Regions from separate parts of the Paenibacillus jiangxiensis genome, predicted to be linked through region 3. Evidence: riboswitches for the same ligand, from Rfam matches in the RefSeq annotation. Region 3 holds a riboswitch; each other region holds the start of a gene.
The links. A riboswitch is a leader RNA that binds a small molecule or an ion and turns the genes downstream of it on or off. The one in region 3 is predicted to bind cyclic di-AMP.
Positions count from the first base shown of each region.

Region 1: it holds a riboswitch for cyclic di-AMP, as region 3 does, so the genes downstream of both, ACI1P2_RS28640 (C40 family peptidase) here and ACI1P2_RS09030 (hypothetical protein) in region 3, are expected to answer to the same signal.
Region 2: it holds a riboswitch for cyclic di-AMP, as region 3 does, so the genes downstream of both, ACI1P2_RS20630 (TrkH family potassium uptake protein) here and ACI1P2_RS09030 (hypothetical protein) in region 3, are expected to answer to the same signal.
Region 4: it holds a riboswitch for cyclic di-AMP, as region 3 does, so the genes downstream of both, ACI1P2_RS01010 (hypothetical protein) here and ACI1P2_RS09030 (hypothetical protein) in region 3, are expected to answer to the same signal.

Region 1 is NZ_JBJURI010000043.1:25,714-29,926, forward strand. Features, by position in the region: gene ACI1P2_RS28630 (M1 family metallopeptidase) at 1-351, shown strand, start outside; gene ACI1P2_RS28635 (hypothetical protein) at 365-1,195, shown strand; cyclic di-AMP (ydaO/yuaA leader) riboswitch at 1,471-1,609, shown strand; gene ACI1P2_RS28640 (C40 family peptidase) at 1,616-2,092, shown strand; gene ACI1P2_RS28645 (GNAT family N-acetyltransferase) at 2,223-2,750, shown strand; gene ACI1P2_RS28650 (4a-hydroxytetrahydrobiopterin dehydratase) at 2,819-3,118, opposite strand; gene ACI1P2_RS28655 (hypothetical protein) at 3,232-3,525, opposite strand; gene motA (flagellar motor stator protein MotA) at 3,738-4,213, shown strand, end outside.
Region 2 is NZ_JBJURI010000023.1:7,244-11,456, reverse strand. Features, by position in the region: gene ACI1P2_RS20635 (CPBP family intramembrane glutamic endopeptidase) at 1-1,445, opposite strand, end outside; cyclic di-AMP (ydaO/yuaA leader) riboswitch at 1,672-1,817, shown strand; gene ACI1P2_RS20630 (TrkH family potassium uptake protein) at 1,873-3,216, shown strand; gene ACI1P2_RS20625 (potassium channel family protein) at 3,235-3,900, shown strand; gene ACI1P2_RS20620 (LysR family transcriptional regulator) at 4,156-4,213, opposite strand, start outside.
Region 3 is NZ_JBJURI010000007.1:22,473-26,685, forward strand. Features, by position in the region: gene kdpA (potassium-transporting ATPase subunit KdpA) at 22-1,692, opposite strand; gene kdpF (K(+)-transporting ATPase subunit F) at 1,723-1,803, opposite strand; cyclic di-AMP (ydaO/yuaA leader) riboswitch at 2,201-2,350, shown strand; gene ACI1P2_RS09030 (hypothetical protein) at 2,404-3,132, shown strand; gene ACI1P2_RS09035 (sensor histidine kinase) at 3,301-4,213, opposite strand, start outside.
Region 4 is NZ_JBJURI010000001.1:215,963-220,175, forward strand. Features, by position in the region: gene ACI1P2_RS01005 (ABC transporter ATP-binding protein) at 1-1,368, opposite strand, end outside; gene ACI1P2_RS01010 (hypothetical protein) at 1,465-1,881, opposite strand; cyclic di-AMP (ydaO/yuaA leader) riboswitch at 2,010-2,204, opposite strand; gene ACI1P2_RS01015 (GNAT family N-acetyltransferase) at 2,628-3,068, shown strand; gene ACI1P2_RS01020 (rhamnogalacturonan lyase) at 3,190-4,213, opposite strand, start outside.

The DNA of each region.
Region 1 (4,213 bases), on a different contig from region 3:
TTCGCGGTGGACAGCATTCAGCTTCGCAAGCTGGAGAATGGGATGTACGAGTCTGTCGTTACCGTTTCCAAAAAGGGTGGCGACGTGCCGGCAGTGCCCGTACAGATTACGTTCGAGGATAAAAGCAGCGTGCAGAAAACATGGGACGGCAAGCAGCAAAAGGTAACCTACCGTATTCAAAGCCGGTCCCCTGCAGTCTCGGTGGTCATTGATCCCCTTCATACGATCCCTCTGGAGAACAACCACCTGAATAACACACTGCTGGCCAAGCTGCCGGAGAAAACCGAAACGCGCTGGCTTCTGGGGATGACCAGGCTGGCTGAAGCTCTGATTGGAAGTCTGTCATGGTGAGGTGTCCGAGGTGATGAATTCTGTCAAAGAGGGTTGGACGCTCGTCCGCTTGCACTTTTTCATCGTAATTCTGCTGTTTATCTACCGTCTTGTCTGGGGAGTATTCAACTATAAATACACCGAGTCGGGGATCGTGCCCCTGCTGCTGCGTTATCCGGGAAGCGGGCAGAGCGAGCTCAATCAGACCTTATTCTGGATGGAGAGCCAAATTGCATTGACGCAAAATTCTTCCGTCCATCTGTATTTCTGGGTTCTGCTTGCGGTCATCATGCTGCGCATGCTGTTGACCCCTTTGGTCCGGGTGGGTGTGTATTACAGCCTGCACATGAAGAAAGAACAGGGGCGGCGCTCCTTTCTCATCGGCATCCGTCTGTTCTGGCGTTCGTCCCTTTTATATTACATGGTTGAAATCTGCCTTCTGCTGCTTCCCGGATACTGGATTATACCGCGTCTGCTGCAGACTCTGTCCGGTTCAATGAACGAGCCGCTCCTGGCTGCCGTCCGTCTTCTCCCCTACATCGCTTTATGGGGCGTTTTGGCCTGGCTCATCCGTCAATGCGTGATGTACATGCAGTTCGGAACGATCAGTGGGAGGGGCGCGTGGTTCTCGCTCGCCTGCTGCATGCGGCGAATCCTGCCCGGTATCGGAATATCCGCACTGCTCGGAGCATCCGTAATCGTCCTGCTCTCTATCTTTACCGCTTCGGCCTGGCTGTGGACAGGGCTGCTTGCACTCATTCTGCATCAGACCTACCATTTTATTTCTTCACTTTTTACAATATGGCATACGTCCGCACAGTATCATTTATGGAATACGGCCTGTGATTCGTTCGCCAAGGAGTAAATTGATGCCAACCCCTGCATTTCAGCGAATAAAAATATATTGATTTATCAAAAGTATAGGTTCATTCAATTACACTTAACATAGTGTTTTCGATCTTTTATGTCTCTGCTTGCTGCAGAGACTATTTTTTTGAAGTTTTTTGCTATGAAACATTTGCCAAACCATGCTGCCTTTGTTACAATAGTCGCAGTGAACTGATAGTAACAACTTTGTAATTATTGTTGTAACCTTTTTAGACAAACCATTCATGATTGTTCATACGCTTCAAGGTGCATATCTAAGTGAAGCCGAATTCCCGGCACCTGGGAAGCGGGGGAACCAGTTTTGGGTGAATTGATCTCGCAACAGAGGGATCATAGGGGAACCTTCTACCGAACCCTTAAGCTAACCTCGCAGGCATTGGAAGGGGTTTGTATTTTTTTGAAGAAGAAGCTAACCATCGCACTCATGAGTGCAGCAATCGCCTTCTCGGCGTTTTCGTTCGGCGCAGGAAGCGTATATGCGGACTCTAAAATGGACCAGATCATCCAGGATGCCAAAGGCACTTCTTATAGAGCAGGCGGCACAACGTTGAGCGGATTTGACTGTTCCGGATTTACAAGTTATGTATTTGAGAAGCTTGGTCTCGATCTTCCACGCCAATCCTCCTCCCAATTCGATATGGGAACCTCCGTTTCACGGGATGAAATGCGACCTGGCGATCTGGTATTCTTTAACACCAACGGAAGAGGAGTTTCACATGTAGGTATCTTTGTAGGGGACGGCAAGTTTGCCCACTCCTCCTCATCGCGTGGTGTTACCGTCAGCTCCTTGAACGAAAGCTACTACGCCAATCGGTATCTTGGTGCCAAACGTGTCATGAGCACATCCACTTACGAATCTGTTGCCCTTGACTAGAAATCATTACATCATTCATATGAACTTCAATAGCAGCTTCGATTCCGATTGGAATTGAAGCTGTTTTTATTGCCAAACAGGTTTAACTGGAGTACCATTTTTAAGTAGTAATGTGTAGGGGGAAAAGAATATGTCCGCCGGATCAACAAGCTATCAGGTCGTTCCGATGAGTGAAGAGCAGGCGGCTGCCATATGCGAGTGGAAATATGAACCGCCTTATGATATTTACGGCTGGCTCCCCTGGGAGCAAATGAAGGCTCTCGATATCGAATTCGCCAACCCGGAGCTGCGAAGCTCCCAATATGTCGCCGTATTGGCTGAGTCAGGCGATCTGTGCGGATTTGCCCAGTATTTCCCCATGGAAGGGGTGACCCGCCTTGGTCTAGGAATGCGTCCCGAGCTATGCGGTCATGGACATGGCGCGGAGTTTGTGAAGGCTATCGCTGAGGAAGCCAGGCGCCGTACGCCGCAAAATGAGATCGACCTCGAAGTCCTCGTCTGGAACAAACGGGCCATCAAAGCCTACCGGTCGGCAGGCTTTCGGATTACCGATACCTACGAGCGCCAGACTCCCGAAGGGATGAAGCCTTTTCATTGCATGGTCTACAAAAATGGTAAAGGTACAGACGATATACCAAACGCCCCGGATTCAGAGTAATTAACTCTAGACCAGGGCGTTTTTCCATTTAAACGCTTATTATGCTTAAGTTAAATTCGGCTGTAGGGTTAATCCTCCGAACGCATTCGCTCGAACGCTTCATTGTACTGCTGCGCTTCTTTTATATCTACTGCTGTGATCCCGCCTTCATCCCATGAGGTAAGACGCAGTGTGACCGTCTTGTAATCAATGGTGATAAACGGATGGTGATTGAATGCTTCCGAAATACCAGCTACCTCATCCACGAATGCGATTCCCCTCATAAAGCTGGAAAAGACATATTTTCGGACAATCCAGCGTCCCTCTTCAAGCTCCCAGCCCTCCAACCTCTCCAGATGAGCCTCTATTTCCTCTAATGTAAAAGGCATTGTAATTCCTACTCCTCTCCGTTATACGGAAGCCGTTCCTGATGTCTTTAGGGTCAGTGCCTATATCGTGTTTCATATTACCATGGCTTCGGTGAGAAATCCACATGGTTATGTTATACGAGCGACACGAAGGTCAGCTCCTCTTCTCCGATCAGAACATCGATCCGGTAGTGGTTCCGGTCATGAATGACGACTCCGCTGCCGACCGGAATAACCGGCTCTTCCCCAAGCGCATAAAAGAGATCCTCGGCCAGCGCCTCCTGAACCTCGACACGTTCCTCGCCGCCCAGACACTCCCATTCCTCTGCTTCCATTTCAAAAAAAAGGTAGCTGTCCGGAATACGCCCTACTGCAGCCGTTAACTCCTTAAGAATATGCTCATATTCCCTTCCATGCTTAACACCCATGCGAACTCTCCGCTCCTTATTCCAGATTGAATTCATGTTCTCAAAATTGTCATTAAACAGAGTTGTCTTCATTATACCGTGAAATCCCCCTTAAAAAAAAAGGGGCTTTTGTCGATAAATATGGTAATCCGTTTCATCAAAATGCGTTGGAGGGCAAGGATGTCCCCTGGCCGACCGGATGTTCTACCAATTTCTCATGGACGAGGTGTACAATGCAAATTTCAACAATTATAGGACTTGCACTCGGGCTCGTATCCCTGGTTGTCGGCATGATCCTCAAAGGGGCGCCTGTCGTCAATTTGGTCAATAACCCTGCTGCTTACATGATTATCTTTGTAGGCACAGCCGCCAGTGTATTCATGGCCTTCCCGATGTCGGATATGAAGAGAGTACCCAAGCTTTTCAAAATAATTTTCACTGAGCAAAAGCTGCCTGACCGCCAGCAATTGATCACTACTTTTATGGAGTGGGCGTCCATCACCCGTCGTGAAGGTCTTCTGGCCCTTGAACCCAAAGTGGAAGAGATCGACGACGCCTTTCTGCGCAGCGGGATGCGGATGATCATTGACGGCAATGATCAGGAATTCGTGCGTGATGTTCTTATGGAAGATATCAATGCCACGGAGGAAAGACACCGGGCCGGTGCGCAGATCTTTTCCCAAGCTGGCATGTATGCTCCGACACTGGG
Region 2 (4,213 bases), on a different contig from region 3:
AGCAGCTCGATCGGACGGGTAATAACAGGGTAAATCGGATACAAGGTATGCCCGAACGCCCAGATCAGGGAGCTGATGGCGCTTGCGGCCAGCGTGCTGCGCACGATCTTTCTCAGCATCGGGATGCCGAACAGCCTGTAAAGCGCTTCTTCCCCGATTCCGGCCATCCATGCCATGATCGGCAACAGCCAGGCATAGACCATATTATACGGCGACTGCGTTTCATCTATGGTGGACCAGCTGCCGATCAGCAGGTTGAGAATGACAAAGATGACGGACTGAACCCCCAGCAGGATGAAAGCCCACAGATATCCGGCGCCCATACTGCGCAGCACATACACGCCGTATCCGGGCTCCTTGGCGCGCGGCCACGGATTAAGGCCAGCCTTTTTCCAAAGCCCATTGCCTCCTACAAAGGAGAAATAAATAATAACCCCCATCATCAGGTTAAAGATGATTTGCAGTCCGATGCCGAAGATCAAAGCGTCTCTGTTGGCGGATTGGGCCTGCAAATAAGGCATCATGTTGAACAGGGTCAGCACCGAAATGGCAAAATAAACGAAGCTCAGAACAATGCCGCGGGTAAACGAGGTATGACGCCGGGTCAAGCTGCTATACACCACGGCAAGCACGCCGAGTACAAAGGAAAACAGCATATAGCCAATATAATACAGAAGGTTCGCAAGCTTTGTCTGCTGATCCACATATTCCGTTTGGGAAGGAGGCACGGCAAAGGAGGACCCCAGGGAACGGACTTCCCCGTTTTCAAACGTCAACCTGATCTGAAGCGCGGCATCCCCGATCATGCTTCCTTTATCCGAATAGGTGAGCCCTGGTTCGTCTTCGCGGCTCTCCACTGTCAGATTTTCCGTGTTATATCCCATCTGCTTCAGCACGGGCGCTGCCAATGCCTCTTTATCTGCAAGCGACAGGCCCGCTTCGTACGTCCGCAGCAGCCCGCTTCGGGTTTCCCCCTCAGGGAGGGCTTCGGTGCTGTTATAAAATCCGTCGCTCATTTGGATAATAAAACCGGCAGGTTTTCCCGTCTGCAGCCCCACATCAACCATCACGGTTCGATCCTGAGCCGGGTCGGGAAGACTGACCCGGTAAAATTCATAAGGATATTTGCCGCTCCACACCCGGTTGTATTCGGGAAGCAGCTGCTCCCTGGAAAGATAACCGTACAGCTCGGATTGTGCTTCATAGGCCGGGGCCGGAATTTCTTCCGCTGAGCCTTCGTAGCCTAAAACGGACTTTGCAAAAGCTTCAGCGCTCTCTACTGCCTGCTGTTTGCTGATTACATCCCCCGGCTGATTCTGGTTTAAGGATGCGAGCACCGGCAGCAGCACCTGCAGCAGCAGAAACACGGCGAGGCCGATGATGCCCAGGATGCTCAGCTTTTTGAAATCAGCGGTTAATTTAACCGGTTTTCCTATGGGATTCATTTAATACCTCCTTCATCTGGACCATTTTAAGATAACATAGTGTTCTGTTGACCGCCAACCGCTTCATAAGCGTGTGCAAATACGATGAAAAAGATGAAAGAATACAATAATGTAGGATTCCTTGCAGCAGGACAGCATCTTTTGCACTGAATTGGCGTTATTTGAGTCTTTTTCATGAAAAGCTTCTTTTGTGATGTCCAGGGAGAAGGTTTATAATTTGTTTGCAATTGCATAAATGCCGAATTTCATTATGAAAACGGGGGAACCATTAAATTGGGGTGAATTTCGTGCCTGGTCATGGCCGGGTCCGAATAGGACAATTCTGCGGTCCGAATCCGTCAGCTAACCTCGTAGGCTGCAGCAGGAACCTGGTCAGGGCACTCGGTTTTCCGGTGTCTTTTTTATTGACTTTTTCTAGGGGTGTAGAATGATAATTCCAAAACTAAAGTGGCTTGCTCTTTCTCCTCCGCGCATTCTTGTGAGTGGTTTTGCCCTTATTATTTTGCTCGGAGCAGGGCTGCTTATGCTGCCCATATCCAATACGTCGGGGGTGCCGCTGCCGTTTATTGACGCCTTGTTCACCGCGACGTCGGCCACTTGCGTGACCGGTCTGGTCGTAGTGGATACAGGCACACATTTTACTGTATTCGGTCAGGTCGTCATCGTGCTGTTAATCCAGATCGGTGGTCTTGGCTTCATGACGATGGCCACCTTGGTAGCTCTCGTGTTCAAACGCAGAATTTCACTGAAAGAACGGCTCATTCTCCAGGAAGCGATGAATCAGACCTCCATGGAGGGCATCGTCGCCCTGATCCGCAAGGTGCTGCTGTACTCGCTCATCATAGAAGCGGTGTGCGCCGTGGTGTTCGCGGTCCGCTGGTCCTTTGATATGCCTGTGGGCAGAGCTATTTACTTTGGCGTATGGCATTCCATTTCGATGTTCAACAATGCGGGTTTTGACCTGTTCGGCGAATTCCGCAGCTTGACGTTGTATGTGAATGATCCGGTTGTCAATTTTACAGCCATGTTTTTGATCGTTACAGGCGGTATCGGTTTTGTGGTCATGTCGGATCTGGTGGGGTACCGCAAGAAAAGAAAGTTGTCCCTGCATACCAAAGTTGTGCTTACGATGACAGCAGTGCTTATTGTTACCGGGGCCTTGGTCATTTTCGTCTTCGAATTCACAAATCCAAGGACGCTCGGCAGCCTGCCATGGTCAGGCAAAATTCTGGCTTCGCTTTTTCAGTCCGTTACGCCGCGCACGGCTGGCGCCAATACGCTGGATATCGCCGGACTCCGTCAGGCCACGCAGTTTTTCATTATTATATTGATGTTTATCGGTGCTTCTCCGGGCTCAACAGGCGGCGGTATTAAAACGACGACTTTTACGATCCTGGCGGGAGCTGTGGTGTCTATGGTGCGCGGCAGGGAAGATGTCGTGATCTATCGTTATCGGCTGGCGCAGGAGCGTATTCTGAAGGCACTTACGATCACGCTGCTCGCCCTTTTTCTCGTCATTGCCGTCACGATGATATTGACAACTACTGAGGATCATCATTTCTTGATGATTTTGTTTGAAACAACCTCCGCTTTTGGCACGGTTGGACTTTCGATGGGGCTGACGCCTGATTTGACGGTGATCGGCAAAATAATGATCAGCTTCACGATGTTTGCGGGCAGGCTTGGGCCGATCACGCTCGCGTACGCTTTGGGGAAAAAACAGGACAAAGAGCTTTACCGTCACCCGGAAGGCAAAATGATTATAGGATAAGGGAGTTACAGATCAGCAATGAAGACTCAGCAGTTCGTGATTATCGGTTTGGGACGTTTTGGCTCCAGCCTGGGATTGCAGCTTATGGAAATGGGATGCGAGGTGCTCGGCATCGACAGGGATGAAGATGTCGTGGAGGAAATGAGCGAGCATCTGACCCATGCGGTGGCCGGTGATGCAACCGATGAGCAGCTGCTCCGCTCCATCGGGGTCCGCAATATGGATTGCGGCATCGTGGCCATCGGAGATGATATCCAGATGAGCATTCTCGCCACCATTTTATTGAAGGAACTGGGCATCAAGACGGTGGTGGCCAAAGCGATCTCCAAGCTGCACGGAAGGGCGCTGGAAAAGCTGGGGGTAGACCGCATTGTATACCCGGAGCGGGATATGGGCATACGGGTCGCCCACCAGCTGGTCACCCCCAATCTGCTTGATTATCTGCAGCTTTCCAAGGACTACACGATCGCGGAACTGAACGTGCCGGCATGCCTGGATGGAAAAACGCTGTCCGAGCTCAATACGCGGACCCGATTCGGCTGCAGCATCGTGGCTATTCACACCAGCAACGGGGTGCTGATTGCGCCTACGGCAATGGATAAGGTGCACTGCGATGACATCATGGTCATCATCGGCACAAACGATAATATCGGACGTTTTGAAGAAGAAGTGGTTAATCGGTAATCATCCTGTCTATTATACAGAGAATGCTTTATTTTGTTAGAAGTCATTCCCTCTCTTTTCACTGGCAAAAAAGTCAAGGATGGTCTTTGTCCTTGACCTTTTATTTATTCTTTTTGAAAAAGGGGATATGCACGAATCAGCGGAGAAGACGAAGCAATTCCGGAAAAGCGAAGCGTTCGCCTTTGGCCCGGAGGGTCAACAGCGATTGGAGGAATGCTTCGTTTTCGGAGCGCCTCGGAGCGTAAAGCTTTTACTTCACACCATCCGGTAGCCGGCAAAGGAAGCGCGGGTTTCACCGATCCATTGTCTTGCC
Region 3 (4,213 bases):
TTCCTCCGTTACTTTCTAGGGTTAAGGCTTTAGCGTAAGAAATTCTGCAACCGGACCGAGCACAAGCGCCGGGAAGAAGGTCAAAGCCCCCACAATCAGCACCGAGCCCAGGAACACCCCTGCGAACAAGGCGTTATCGGTTCGAAACGTGCCCAACGTTTCCGGTACGGGCTTTTTAACAGCCAACGAGCCTACAACTGCCAGCATCGTAACCATTGAGAAATAGCGTCCCAGATACATAATGATTCCTGTCGCAATATTCCAGAAAGGCGTATTGTCGCCAAGTCCTTCGAAGCCGGAGCCATTATTCGCGGCTGAGGACGTAAATTCATACAAGGCCTGTGTCAGCCCGTGAAATCCGGGATTCGAGATCGTATCCGGATTCGTGCTCAGAGCAAGCGCCGTCGGGGCAAGGATCAGCAGCGGCTGGATCAGCAGCGTGACCGCGATCAGCTTCATCTCCCGTCCTTCAATCTTCTTGCCAAGGAACTCCGGCGTCCGCCCAACCATGAGACCGGACAAAAATACACCGATCATCGCATACATCAGAACGTTGATGAAGCCTACTCCTACACCGCCGAACACCGTGTTCAGCATCATATTTGCGAGCGTGATCAATCCGGCAATCGGCGTCAAGGTGTCATGCATCGTATTGACGGCTCCCGTCTCCGATGCTGTCGTAACCACGGAATACAGGGAGGATTGCACCGTCCCGAAGCGGACCTCCTTGCCTTCCATGCTGCCTTGTTCATGCTGGATTCCCATGGCATTCAGTGCAGGATTGCCGGCATTCTCCGAGCTCAGTGAAACCCCCAGCATAACAATAAAGAGCATCGCCATCGACACGAACAGAACACGCCCCTGCTTGGCGTTGCCGACCATTTTGCCATACGTAAAAGGAAGTGCAGTCACAAGCAGCATCATAATCACCATCTGCAGTACATTGCTGATAGCGTCAGGGTTCTCGAACGGATGCGCCGAGTTGACTCCGACAAATCCTCCACCGTTATTCCCCAATTCCTTAATAGATAAGAATGACCCGATTGGACCACGCGCAATCTCCTGCACCTGCCCGCCAATCGTATGCGCTACAGCCGTGGCATCCAGCGTCTGCGGCACGCCAAGCGTGATAAAAATCAACGCAGCAACAAAGGCAATGGGCAAATAGATACGAATGATCGCGCGGACCAGGTCCACAAAGAAGTTGCCGAGCGGCTTGCCCGCAAGTCCTCTGATCACGGCGATGCCAACCGCAAGCCCCGTAGCCGGGCTCGTAAACATCATAAATACGATGGCTGCCATCTGCGAGAAATAGGAAAGCCCGCTTTCCCCGCTGTAATGCTGCAGATTCGTATTGGTCATAAAGCTTATCGCCGTATTAAAGGCAAGCGTCGGCTCCATATTCTCAATACCGCTCGGGTTCAGCGGCAGAAACTTTTGCACCCGGAAAATCAAATATACCAAAAGAATCATAACCAGATTGCTGAGCACAACGGACAGCGCATATTGCTTCCAGGACTGATTGTCCCGACGGATGCCGCCAAGCGCATAGATTGGCTTCTCGATCCACCCGAACCATTTATCCAATCTGGACGATTCATAGTTAAATACCCGGGCCAAATAAAGACCCATTGGACGCGCCAGCAACAGCACCAGCAGCAGCGTCCCCCCGATAGACAAAACAGCGAACATAACGTTTGAACTCCTTCCTCTACAGACCCATTAGAATTTTTCCGGATTCAGCAGCACGTAAGTCAGGTACACGCCAACCAGAAGAACCACGATACCGAGCAGCCACATCATGAGCGGTCACTTCCTTCCTCCGCCACCTTGCCGGCCCAGGCCAGTAATCCAACCATCATCAAAGTTAACAGAATCAAAGAAACTACCATTACGATATCCAGCATGTATTCTCAACCTCCCACTATCATTGACCGACAGCAATGCCCTGACGGCCGTGTACTGCAAATTCGCGAATCCTGTTTTCGAGTTTTCATAGAGTGCCTCCTGTGGCAGAAATTCATTCTTTCGGGTAGAAGTTATCCTCAGCACAGAGCAATGATAATACGGTTCGGTATAAAAATGGGGTTAAGATCTCGGCAGGAGGCGTAAAAAAAGTGTAAAAATGAAAAAGGCCTGCTTTACATCCTCAATCATCAGGACTATTATGATTTTCAGTTCGAATGGAAAGATACGCGCAGTGTTGTAATCGCTGAATTTCCGTAAACGGGAAGCGGGGGAACCGGAACGGCTTAACCAGCCTTGGGGTGAATCATGAATTGAAATTCATGTAGGGCTACTCTCCGCCCGAATCCGACAGCTAACCTCGTAAGCGTCCGAGACCTGAATGAAAGGAAATGAAACATGGAGGATTACACGATACACTATCAGCTTCAACCCTTGATGAGCATGAAAGGAAACTTCATGACCGAGGCACGTATTACAGGGATTCAGCTTTTCGAGTTTGACATTGATACCTGTTACCAGAGAGGAAGGGGAAGGTTAAGAGGCTGCCGCTATGGATTGCTGCAGATCAACTGTGGTACCTACACTGGCTGGGGAGAATGCGTGATGTCGGTAAATGACAGAAGCTTTAATATTGTCAAATGGGCATCTTTTCTGCACAGCTTGAAGGGAATGACCATTCAAGAAGCACTTATCACCACTGGACTGCACCGGATTTTATGGGGAGAAAACAAGGCGGATATGACCCAAACCGCTTTGCTTGATCTCTGCGCCCGTATGGAAAACAAGTTTATCGCCGCAGAAATCCTGATACGCACAAGTACACGGCATCTAATGGAGAATTCGAATATACGAGTCAACAGGAATCGCATACATCATATTCATCCTGGCGACAAAAACACCTTGATTGAAACCATGGCTTACGCTAAACTCCTGTGGCTTCAGGGCTATCCGCTGGAAATCCACAAGGATCACCTGATCGGTCCCGCCTGTTCTGCTTTAAAGCTGCTGTCCAGTGCCCTGAAGGTGAAGTGGATGGAGAATGAGGTGGATCATGAGCCTGCGTCTTTGCGAAATATCGTCACACACACGGTTGGCACAGGGTTTGACCCGGACTCTGAAGAGTTGTTTCAAAAATCAAGCGCTTATTATAGTGCCTTAATTTAAGAGTCTAATAGCAACCCTCTATATTTCCAGAATCAATCCATAGCAAAAAAGGCTCTGCTATTCTTGCGCCAGCAGAGCCCTTTACATCTCAATATCATCACTTTATGTCTGGTATGTCTGATATCTCCTTACCGTCTCAATGACGGGATTGACTGCAGTCCGACATATTTATTGCGGCAAACGCACCTCGAAGACCGTGCGGATTACATCGCTCTGAACGGAAATGGTTCCAGCATGCCGCTCGACAATATTTTTCGCAATGAACAAGCCCAGGCCAGTGCCTCCCTCTTGATGTGTCCTGGCTTTGTCCCCGGTATAGAACATATCAAAAAGATGGGGCAAATCTTCCGGGGGAATCGAATCGCCATAATTCACCACCTGGACAACCGCTTCTCCTGCGTCAAACTTACAGATCATATCTATAAACTGACCGTCTCGCCCGTAACGGGCGGCATTTGCCAGCAGATTTTCAAACACACGGGCCAGCAGCTCTCCGTCCCCTAAAAGCTGCACATGCGGAACGAGCGTCAATCTGGCCGTCAGATGATTTTTTTCAAAGACAGGATATAACTCTTCGTTTAATTGAGTGAGCAGCTCGCTAAGGTCAATTGGTTTCTTATCAAGGGTGAGCAAGCCGTAGTTCATTCGCGTAATTTCAAATAATTCATCAATCAGACGCTCCAGGCGCTGCGATTTCGTGAAGGCAATGGTCGTATAATGCTTCACCTGCTCCGCCGTCAGCTGATCGTTTTGCAGAATAAAATCCAGGTAACCCAGGACAGACGTCAACGGCGTACGCAAATCATGGGCCAAATTCAGGACCAGCTGATCCTTGCTGCTTTCGGCAAAATCCCCTCGTTCCACCGCCTGCTGCAGCTTTTCACTGGCCAGATTGATGTCCGCCGCGATCATCCCCAGCTCGTCATTTGATGAAATAAACACACGGCTTTTAAAATCACCATTGGCAAGCCGATGAATCCCTGTTGAGATTTCGCGAAAGTATTTGGCATAAGGCTTGGTCAACAAAAAGAAAAACAAGATCGCAAGCGGTATAAAAAAGATTAAAAAGAAATTCAGATCT
Region 4 (4,213 bases), on a different contig from region 3:
CAGGCCTTCGATCGTCTCATGAAGCTGGGCCTGCCGTGCCGCTTCGCGGATATCGCCCAGTGTGGCGCGCTCATCCCCCCAGGCGATATTCTCGCGGATCGTTCCCGAGAACAACAACACCTCCTGCGGCACATAACCGATGGCATCCCGCAGTTGCCTCACATCAAGCTGCTTCGCGTCCATGCCGTCGATCAATACGACGCCTTCCGTCTCCTCATACAGCCTGGGAATCAGTTGAACAAGCGAAGACTTGCCCGAACCGGTCGCCCCCATGATCGCCACCCGCTCGCCCGGCCGCACCTGGAATGAAATATCCTCCAGAACAGGGGCGCTGCCTTCCGAGTAACGGAACCCAACGTTGTGGAACTCCACCTGTCCCTGAACGGGCCTCACTTCTCGCGTGTTGTTCGCATATCCTGAAGCGCTGTCTTCCGCTGCCAGCACCTCACCAATCCGCTGTGCCGATGCTCCGGCACGGGAATAGGTAACCACAATCCAGGACAGTGCCGACAACGCGCCGATCGTCCTTAGCGCATAGTTGACAACTGCAACAACTTCGCCGACTGAAGCCTCACCTGCGGCAATATCCACCCTTCCGTTCCACAGCACCGCTATAATGGCCAGGTTCATCAGCAGCAAAATGAACGGCATTGTCGTTTCTGTCAGCCGCAGCGCACGAACGGTGCCCTTCATCAATTCTCCGCTAAGACGGGAGAAACGCCCGATTTCATGCCCCATGCGCACAAATACCCGAATCAGCCGGATCGCGGTCAGATTTTCCTGAATAGAGCCGTTGACGCTGTCCAGCCGGCGCTGCACGCCGCGGAACAAAGCCGATGCTTTCTTCATTACAAGGTATAGAAACACCAGCAGTACAGGAACAGTAACCGTCAGAAGCAGCCCAAGCTTGACGTTGACCACGAGCGACATGATGACACTGCCCAAAACAAGCAGCGGCACACGGGACATAAAGCGAAGGCTCATGAAAATGGTATCCTGGAGCTGCGATACATCGCCAGTAAGGCGGGTGATCAGCGATGAGACCGCGAACCGGCTGAACAGCGCATAGGAAAAAGACTGCACCATCACGTAAAGTCTGCTCCGCAAATCATAAGCAAATCCCTGGCTGGCATGTGACGCATAAAATGTGCCAATGATGCCGGCGGCAAATGCGACGGCTGCCCCTGCCAAAAGAAAGCCGCCCCACAGCCAGACGGCCTGCAGATTGCCCGTCCGAATACCGTCATCGATAATTCTGGAAATGATCCACGGCTGAAGCAGCTCAACCGACAGCTCCACCAGCATCATGAAAATAGCAACAATTGAGGCGAGGCGGTACTTTTTCAGAAATGCAAATATGTATGCCATATCCCCCTCCGATTAGCACGGTCCGCCGTCCAGCCTGAGCTTTAGCGACCCCGCCGCTTAGTCCGCACCGTTAATACGTACATTGTAACAAACATATTACCGGCATCCATCTCTAAGTCCGTTCAAGATAAAACCGACTTCTCCTGTCTTGGTATAAATCACATGGTCCGCGCCCATCCGCTGGTAAACACCCCTCGGATGCATCAGCTGCCGGGTAATGACATGAATCTCCCGTTCTGTCCATGACCTGCAGATTTGCAGATAGCGGCAGGTAAGATTGAGACTGCTCTCAAATATGAAAATACAGCCCACCGTCATTTTGGGAATGACCCACTTCTCCGTCATGGACGTATCGATCCGAAGAATTTGCTCCACCCCCTGCTTCTCAAAATGCTTCTCTTCTGCGGTGCTGTTCGTCAGAACCGCAAAGGGCAAATGGTGATGCTGCAGCAGCTTCACAAATTTTCGGCCGTCGTTGTTAGGAGCAACAACGAGAATGGTCTCGGTTTGCATTCAGATCCTCCTCGATATTCGGGCAGCAAAGATACAAAAAAAGAAGCCAGGGCGTCCAAGTAGCTTCCCGCGGCTTCTCCCAAGGTCCATATGCCAATAAAGCATGGACTGGATATTAGTCGGTTTGCTGCCTCTCCCTGTACGCTTATGAGGTTAGCTGTCGGATTCGGGCGAGAGAGTCGCCCTACGCGTCCGAGACCTTGGAATCTCCTCCGCGATTCACCCCTGCAAGCCATATCTGTTCCGCCTTTCCTGCCGGAATCAGTCGGCCGCTTTGGTTCCCCCATTTTCCGCTCTGTGCGAAAATTCAGCGGTAAAAGCAAAATTATCATATAAAAAAAATCAAATTACGATTTGAATCATACACCCGCCCGGCTTATAGTGTAAAGACTTGTTATTCCCGATTCTTTCAAAAATTTGCTTTAATCAAAGGCTGTCAAAGCAGCCTGTTAAGGCGCCACTATACCAAAAGTGTTAATAGCCACTATAACCATCGGAAAATACGGTTGGACGGCTTCAGTATTCTAACTGAATTTTACTACCATCGTAGGTGCAAGTAGTTTAATATTAACGAGAACTTCTCAGTTCAAAGTTCGAAAAAAGATGACGAATGAAATTGATCCATCTTCTTAAAGGAGTGATGTGGTATGAGAAATTACCGATGTCAAATTGATGCTGTGCCGAAAAAGTCTTCCAAGTAGGGGAGCACGTACAGGGTTCCCCTGAATACAAGGAGGAGTCCAGTATTGATTACATTACAAACCATATCCAAGAGTAATTGGGAAGAATGTGCCTATCTAAAACCAAAACCGGAACAAGAAAGGTTTATGGCTGCAAATCTTTACTCGATTGCAGAGGCGCAATTTTTAGAAGGATTTGTAACAAAGGCGATTTACAAAGATGATGTAATGATTGGATTTACAATGTATGGACCAGATCCTGAGGATGGGAACAACTGGATTTACCGTTTTATGATTGACGAAAGATTCCAAGGACAAGGCCATGGTTATAAAGCTATGTTGCTGGTTATTGATGAGATAAGAAAAAGCAATAACAGAACTGAGGTTATAATGCTTGGCTACAATCCAGATAATGAAGAAGCCAGACTGCTATACACAAAATCAGGCTTTAGAGAAGTGGGACCAGCTCCTTGGGGGGAAATACTTGCAAAGTATAGTTTTGAATAACTTATCTGATTGCAATTATGAATATTATGCTGCATGAACTGAAGCCTTGACTGTATTAAACCGCCCTTTACTGGGCGGTTTATCTTTTGACCGAAAAGTTTCGTAAAATTATTGCTTCACATCACTTTTCATTTTGTCCAATAAACAACTTTGCATACCGGGTGAGACTCCATGCAGCCCGCTGCGAAATCTGCTCCTCCTTTTTGTTTCCGCCGATCTGGGAAATGAACTTCTCCATCAAACTTGCAGCCTTGCCCGTATTCCCTTGCTCCAATTGTTTTTGCGCCTGCTTCAGGGTGCTGTTCAGACGGGAAGCGAGATCGCCCTTCACTTCTTTGGCCGCACGGTACTGATCGAGCGCGGTCTGCAGACCATTCAGCGCGGCGGGCGCATGGAAGACGGGAACCGGCACCTCCGCCCAATCCGTGTCTGAAGCAAAATAGAAGCTGGTATATGACGGCTGGTTGTAGGCCGTATTTTGCCGTGCCACACCGGTCCGGTACTGCGGATCATGCATAAGCGTGTACAGCTTGCGGTCCGTTACTTCCGTGCTCAAATAAATCCGGATCGCCGAGCTGTCCGCCTTGCGGACAAGCATTTCTTCTCTCCAATCCCCGAAAATATCCGCCACAAGCGAAGGTGTGCCTTTGGTATAGTTGTTGGTCAAGGTTCCATCCGCTGTCAGCAGGACGCCGCGCTTCCAGTCTTCGATCACCGGCGTGACGTCAATCGCCCCGTTCACAATTTGCGTTGTCATATCCGCGGCCCATTTGATGTTCATATTGGTGCCGGGCATGCTGCTGCTAAGCTGCTCGCCGGCGGCCGTCCACAGGCCGACCGCCCAGGTCTCCAGTCCCCTGTGCCTCGGCTCAATATCTCCCACCATACCGCGTCCCGTATCCTTGCCGGTGTATCCGCCATAAATGACCTCACCGGTGGCCGCATCCCGCAGGGAATAGCCGTAAGGAGCGTAGGTGCCGCCTTCATGGACCATGAAAATCTCCTGTCCCGGCCGGTCCGGGTCAATATCCGTGACATGCAGCGCGTCCCCGTGCCCCAGACGGGCGATCGTACCCGGCGCGGCGCTCTGCTCGGGCATCTCATCCATGGAGCTGTACAGCAGGCTGCCGTCATCATCCAGGGTG